Regions from separate parts of the Limosilactobacillus pulli genome, predicted to be linked through region 1. Evidence: predicted binding sites of a transcription regulator. Region 1 holds the regulator's gene; the other holds the start of a gene.
The links. The regulator Rex, encoded in region 1, represses fermentation and respiration genes when NADH is low (regulators of the CRP and FNR family bind a similar motif). The targets are predictions, from matches to a motif close to TTGTGAANTANTTCACAA.
Positions count from the first base shown of each region.

Region 2: QOS03_RS05180 (CidA/LrgA family protein) is a predicted target of Rex. The motif match lies at 1,299-1,316, and genes of this name have one in related genera.

Region 1 covers NZ_CANCWQ010000011.1:1,379-4,801, forward strand. Annotated here, with positions in the region: gene QOS03_RS04800 (ABC-F family ATP-binding cassette domain-containing protein) at 1-865, opposite strand, end outside; gene QOS03_RS04805 (redox-sensing transcriptional repressor Rex) at 1,205-1,852, shown strand; gene groES (co-chaperone GroES) at 2,084-2,368, shown strand; gene groL (chaperonin GroEL) at 2,418-3,423, shown strand, end outside.
Region 2 covers NZ_CANCWQ010000012.1:22,206-25,628, reverse strand. Annotated here, with positions in the region: gene QOS03_RS09655 (sensor histidine kinase) at 1-413, shown strand, start outside; gene QOS03_RS05185 (LytR/AlgR family response regulator transcription factor) at 394-1,131, shown strand; gene QOS03_RS05180 (CidA/LrgA family protein) at 1,394-1,855, shown strand; gene QOS03_RS05175 (LrgB family protein) at 1,907-2,623, shown strand; gene QOS03_RS05170 (L-lactate dehydrogenase) at 2,645-3,423, shown strand, end outside.

The DNA of each region.
Region 1 (3,423 bases):
TGGTTGTTGATGCGCGCACGATATTGCGATTGACGAAATCCTCCAGTTTGGCGATTTCTTTTTGCTGCTGCTCATAGTGCTTCCATTCCGCTTGCAGTCGTTCACGCTTATGGGTAACAAACTGAGTGTAGTTGCCGGTATAGTGAATCAGAGTCCGGTTGTCTAGATCATAAACATCGGTAACGACGCGATCCAAAAAGTAACGGTCGTGAGAGACGATCAAGAGCGCACCCTGGTAGCTTTTAAGATAATCTTCCAACCAGCTTAAAACACCCATATCCAAGTGATTGGTCGGTTCGTCTAAGATTAAAAGATTAGGCGACTGCAGCAAAATCTTGGCTAGGGCCAGCTTAGTCTTTTGACCGCCAGAAAGCGCATTGACTGAGGTATCATACATTTCTTCACCAAAGCCAAAACCATGCAAAACACCCCGCATCCGGGAGGCATATTCATAGCCGCCTTGCTTTTTAAACTGTTCCGACAGTCGATCATAGCTGGCTAGTACTTCTTGATAGTCAGCATCGTCAGGAGCAAGCGTTCCTAATCGTTCTTCCAGATCATGCAGCTGACGTTCTAGATCGTGTAGGGGAGTAAAAACGCTGTCTAATTCAGCCCAGATTGAGTTTTGACTGTCGAGTCCTTGATTTTGGGCTAAGTAGCCAATCGTGAGATCACGAGCATGGGTGACCGTGCCTTCATCGGGCTCGGTCAGGCCAGCAACGATTTTTAAGAAAGTCGTTTTACCGGCACCGTTACGGCCAACCAGGGCAGTACGGCCGTGATCTTGGATCTGCATATTCATATTGTGAAACAAGACATCGTTGCCAAAACGACGCTCAACGTTATTGGTTTGCAATAAGAGCATAGTTCAACCTCATTTTTATTGTAGATAATCAGTAAGATTGTAGCACAAGATTGAGTGGACTGGCGAGATTGAACCGAGTGACGACAATGTTAAGCATTTAATTTAGTGTGTAAAAAATCGGTTCGAGAGCAAATGATCAGATGCGCATAATCAAAACAGCAATCGGTTTTTCACAAATTCCTCATAGACAAGCATCGATCCCTGTAGCATAATAAAAGGCATGTTAAGTATGAAAAAAGATTCTTTTCTTGGAAAATAGTTCACAAAGTCTGGCTGAGTTGCTAAAATAATAAAGGAATAATTTTCACAAACTAGAATCTGAATTGGAGGAATCTATTAATGGCAACGCGTAAAATTCCCCGTGCCACGGCTAAGCGGTTGCCGGTCTACTATCGGTATCTGAACGTTTTGCTTAATGCCAACAAGCGGCGGGTTTCATCAACTGAACTGTCAGAAGCAGTCAAGGTTGACTCAGCAACGATTCGACGCGACTTTTCCTATTTTGGCGAATTGGGCAAACGAGGCTATGGCTATGATGTGGAAAAGCTTTTGAACTTTTTCAAGGGTATCCTGAATCAAGACAAACTGACCAGTGTGGCGTTGGTCGGGGTCGGCAGCTTGGGCAGTGCCTTGATGAACTATAACTTTCATCAAAGTACCAATCTGCGGATCAGTGCCGCCTTTGATCCTAAACCTGCTCTGGCCAATACCGTTAAGAGTGGGATTCCTGTCTACCCAGTCGGTGAGATGAAAAAGCAGCTGAAGGAACAGCAGATTGACGTTGTTATTTTAACGGTTCCCGGTGAAAAGTCACAAGCAGTTACTGATGAGCTGGTTGAGGCCGGTGTACACGGTATCTTGAACTTTACGCCGGTACGCCTGTCAGTGCCAAAAGACGTTCAGGTGCAAAACATTGACCTGACCAATGAGCTGCAGACACTGATCTACTTTATTGAAAACAACAATGCCAAAGATGGTCAAAAATAGTGTAACGCACGGCGAGCAATCGTCGTGTTTTTTTAATTATTGATCAAAAAGTCAAAATGCCTTGATATCAGTAACTAAAGCGTTTTTAAAAGTCTAATAGTCAAAATTGGTCAAAATAATTGTTGCATTTTGGCAAGATCATGATATAGTAGATCATGTAATTAGCACTTAGGTGATGAGAGTGCTAAATAAATATCTGAATTATTAATGATGATTGATGGAGGGATTAACGTGTTAAAACCATTAGGAGATCGCGTTGTTCTTAAAGCGGAACAAGCTGAAGAAAAGACGGTTGGCGGAATCGTGTTGGCTAACAATGCCAAGGATAAGCCAACGACGGGTACGGTTGTCGCAGTTGGCGAAGGCCGCTACCTGGACAATGGTCAAAAAGTTGCTCCAGTCGTTAAGGAAGGCGACCGCGTCCTGTTTGACAAGTACGCAGGCAATGAAGTTGAATACAAGGGTGAAAAGTACCTGGTCGTTCGTGAAAAAGACCTGGTTGCCATTGTTGACTAAGTAGACTTGTTTTCGCATTCGATCAATATTAATGAGGTGAAAATCTAAAATGGCAAAAGAAATCAAATTTTCTGAAGATGCACGCAAGGCAATGCTGCGTGGGGTAGACAAGCTGGCCAATACCGTTAAGACGACGATTGGTCCTAAGGGCCGCAACGTCGTTTTGGAACAAAGCTACGGTGCTCCTACGATTACCAACGACGGGGTTACGATTGCCAAGAACATTGAACTGGAAGACCACTTTGAAAACATGGGTGCCAAGCTGGTTTCTGAAGTTGCTTCCAAGACCAACGACAACGCTGGTGATGGTACGACGACGGCTACGGTTCTGACGCAATCCATCGTCAACGCCGGTATGAAAAACGTTGCCGCCGGTGCCAACCCGGTCGGCATTCGTCGCGGGATTGACAAGGCTACCAAGGCAGCCGTTGAAGAACTGCACAAGATGAGCCACGAAGTTCAAAGCAAAGATGACATTGCTCAAATCGCTTCGATCTCGGCTGCCAACCCAGAAGTCGGTGAACTGATTGCCGATGCTATGGAAAAGGTTGGTCACGATGGTGTTATCACGATTGAAGACAGCCGCGGCGTTGACACGACGGTTGACGTGGTTGAAGGGATGAGCTTTGACCGCGGCTACATGTCTCAATACATGGTAACTGACACGGACAAGATGGAATCCGACCTGGATAACCCATACATTCTGATTACTGACAAGAAGATCAGCAACATTCAAGATATTTTGCCATTGCTGCAAGCAGTCGTTCAAGAAGGCCGCTCGCTTCTGATCATTGCTGATGACATTACTGGTGAAGCTCTGCCAACGCTGGTTTTGAACAAGATCCGTGGGACGTTCAACGTTTGCGCTGTTAAGGCGCCTGGTTTTGGTGACCGTCGTAAGGCTCAATTGCAAGATATTGCCATTCTGACTGGCGGTACGGTTATTTCTGACGACCTGGGCATGAGTTTAAAGGATGCTACGGTGGCTCAACTTGGATCTGCCAACAAGGTTACCGTAACCAAGGACAACACGACCATCGTTGACGGTAACGGTG
Region 2 (3,423 bases), on a different contig from region 1:
AATTCTTTAGCAGCGTTGATGATCAGGTATTGGTACCGCCATTTGCAATTCAAGTGCTGGTTGAAAATGCAATTCACCATGCATTCGGCAACCGCAAGACCGGCAACATCATCAATATTTGGATTACCAGGTCAGGCAGATATCTAGAGATTCGGGTGACCGATAATGGTGAGGGTATCGATCCTAACGTGATTGATAAGCTGGGTAAAGAAAAAACCAATTCCAAGCACGGCAGCGGTACGGCCTTGCAAAACCTAAACGCGCGGCTAAAAGGTCTGTATGTCGATAGTGCCAAAGTGCAGATCGTTACCGGAAAAACGGGTACTTCAATCTCGCTTTTGATCCCTTATGCACAAACTGAACAAAAGCCCAATCTGAAAGGAGTGGCGACCGATGAAAGTACTGATTGTTGACGATGAGCAGTTAGCCAGAAATGAACTGCATTATTTATTGAAGGAAAATGTGCTGATCAATGAGATTGACGAGGCCAATGGGGTAATGATGGCAGATCAAAAGGTCAATGCTAATCAGCCTGATCTGGTATTTTTGGATATCAAGCTGGATGACGGCAATCGGATGGCGCTGGCTAGACGTTGGAAAAAGCTGCCGCAACCGCCAGCAATCGTTTTTGCAACCGCCTATGACAATTATGCGGTCGATGCCTTTAATGAGGCTGCCGTTGACTATATTCTCAAGCCGTTTGACCCCGAGTGCATCAACGAGGCCGTTGCCCGGGTTGCCAAGATTCGAGGAACCGCCGACCAAGCAGAAAATGTTGCTGAACAGGCAGCCTGGCAAAATCCAAGACTGTCGATCACGATTGATGACAAAACAATGGTGATCCAAAAACGTGACGTCATGTACATTGAAACCCAGGGAGACTATACGCATCTGCATCTTAGAAACGACAAGCTGTTGATCAGCCGCCAGACCTTGACGAGTATCGCCCAATTGCTGAATCCAAGGCATTTTATGCGGATACACCGGGGATTTATCGTCAATTTGGATGAAATTGATGAGATGCAGCCAAGTTTTAATCACACCTACGAATTAACGTTAAAAGACGGTAGTAAGATTTCGGTCAGCAGGTCATACGTGGCTAAGACCAAGAAGGCAATTGGACTGCAATAAGCCAAATTGTCTAATAATTACATAAGCAATAAATGCCTGAGATAGTGCATTTGTTGCTTTTTATTTTGCCAAAAAATTTCATTCAGGGCATTTCAGCGCCTTCAAAAGGTATCTCAGATCAAAATTTGGTAGCCTAACACAAAATCAAGATTGTTAACTATAATAGCTTGTGTAATCGATATCAAGGATGATCATCTTAAATCGAATTAACTGCAATTATTTTAATGATATTTTGGATTGATTTTGAGGGAAGGAAAAACTTATGGATAAGAAAGCAAAGCAGACTGCGACCAAGCAAGAAGAAAAAAAGGCCGCACCAATTTTGGTTCAAATGGGGATCTTTGGTACCATCCTGTTTGTGTCACAATTCATTTCGGATCTGTTTCCAGCCAGCTTCGTCGTACCAACTACTCTGATTGGGATGATGCTGCTGTACGTTTTGTTGGCAACGCACATTGTTAAATTGGAACAAGTTGAAAAATTTGGTGACTTTATGATCAGCTTGATCGCATTCCTGTTCGTTCCATCTGGCGTTCAGCTGGCCGGTAGTCTGGGTCTAATGAAAAAAGAAGGTCTGCAAGACATCTGCGTGATCATCATCTCAACGATCATTTTGCTGGTCGTAATTGCTTACGTTGGTAACTTCTTCGTTAAGCTGCATGAACGCTTGATTAAGAAATCAGATGCGCCAGTAAAAAACGTCTCACAAAAATTAGCTCATTAAACGCTATAAAATAGTAAAGGAAATGTTTTAAGCATATTCACTCAATCACTAATGCTGCCATATACTGGTATCTTTATTTCGCTTGTTGGCTATCTGCTGGGAATGTGGCTGTTTAAGATCAGTCATGGGTTCTTCTTGTTCACGCCGCTTTTGGTCGGGATGGTCTTTGGAATTGCGGTTTTGGCAATCTGGGTCAAGGGCATTGGCTCTACGACGGCTGCCGTCTACACTAAGTACTACCTGCCAGGCGGAAACATCATCTTCTGGTTTTTAAACCCGGCTACGGTTGCGTTTGCCATTCCGCTGTATCGTCGAAATGATATTTTCAAGAAGTACTGGCTTGATATTGTTTTGACGCTGTTTGTCGGCGGCTTTATCTCCTTGTTTGGGATTCAACTGGTTTCCAAGCTGTTTGGTCTGTCGCGAGTTTCCACGGCTGCCATGCTGCCACAAGCCGCAACGACTGCTGTTGCCATGCCAATTGCCAAGGGGGTTGGCGGTGACCCTGCCGTTACTGCCATGGCATGTATTTTAAACGCCGTCATCATCTACGCCCTGGCCAACTTCTTGATCAAGGTCTTCCGCTTGAAGAAGATTTCCAAGGTTGGTACTGGTCTGGGTCTGGGTTCTGCCGGTCACACGGTTGGTTCTGCCAAGGTGCTGCAATTAGGCTCAATTGAAGGGGCCATGGCTTCGGTTGCCGTAGTTATCGTTTCGTTGGCAATGGACATTCTGGTTCCAATCTACGTCAACCTGTTCATGAAATAATTAACAAAGGGGTATCATAATATGTCTTATCGACAACAAAAGGTCGTGCTGATTGGTGACGGCGCGGTTGGTTCTGCCTATGCATTTGCCATGGTTCAGCAGGGATTGGCTGAAGAATTCGCGATTATCAATTACACTAAGAGCAAAGGCGAAGGCGACACGCTGGACTTGGAGGATGCTATGGCCTTTACCTCGCCTAAAAAAGTTGAGTCTGCTGACTACTCAGTCTGCCGCGATGCTGATCTCGTTGTAATCTGTGCCGGGGCTGCCCAAAAACCTGACGAAACCCGGCTGCAATTGATCAACAAGAACCTCAAGATCATGGCTGATGTTACGCAAAACGTGGTTAAGTCCGGCTTTAACGGCATCTTTTTAGTAGCTGCCAACCCAGTCGACATTCTGACCTATGCCGTCCAAAAGATCTCAGGATTCCCAACCAGTTGGGTTATCAGCTCCGGTACGCTGCTGGACACGGCACGGCTGCGGGTAGTATTGGCTAAGGAATTTAACGTCAGCCCAGCTGATGTATCCGCCAATGTTTTGGGCGAACATGGTGATTCTGAATTTGCGGCCTATTCTTCAGCCTCAATCGGTGGCAAGAATCTGCTTAAGATTGCTGAAGAGCAAAATGTCTCTATTGAGCGGCTATTGGAAATCGAAAATGAAACTCGTCACAAAGCCTACGAAATTATCAATCGCAAAGGTGCAACCTACTATGGCGTTGCCACTGCTTTGATGCGGATTACCAAAGCTATCTTGCGCAATGAAAATGCAGTCTTACCAGTTGGTGCCTATGTCAA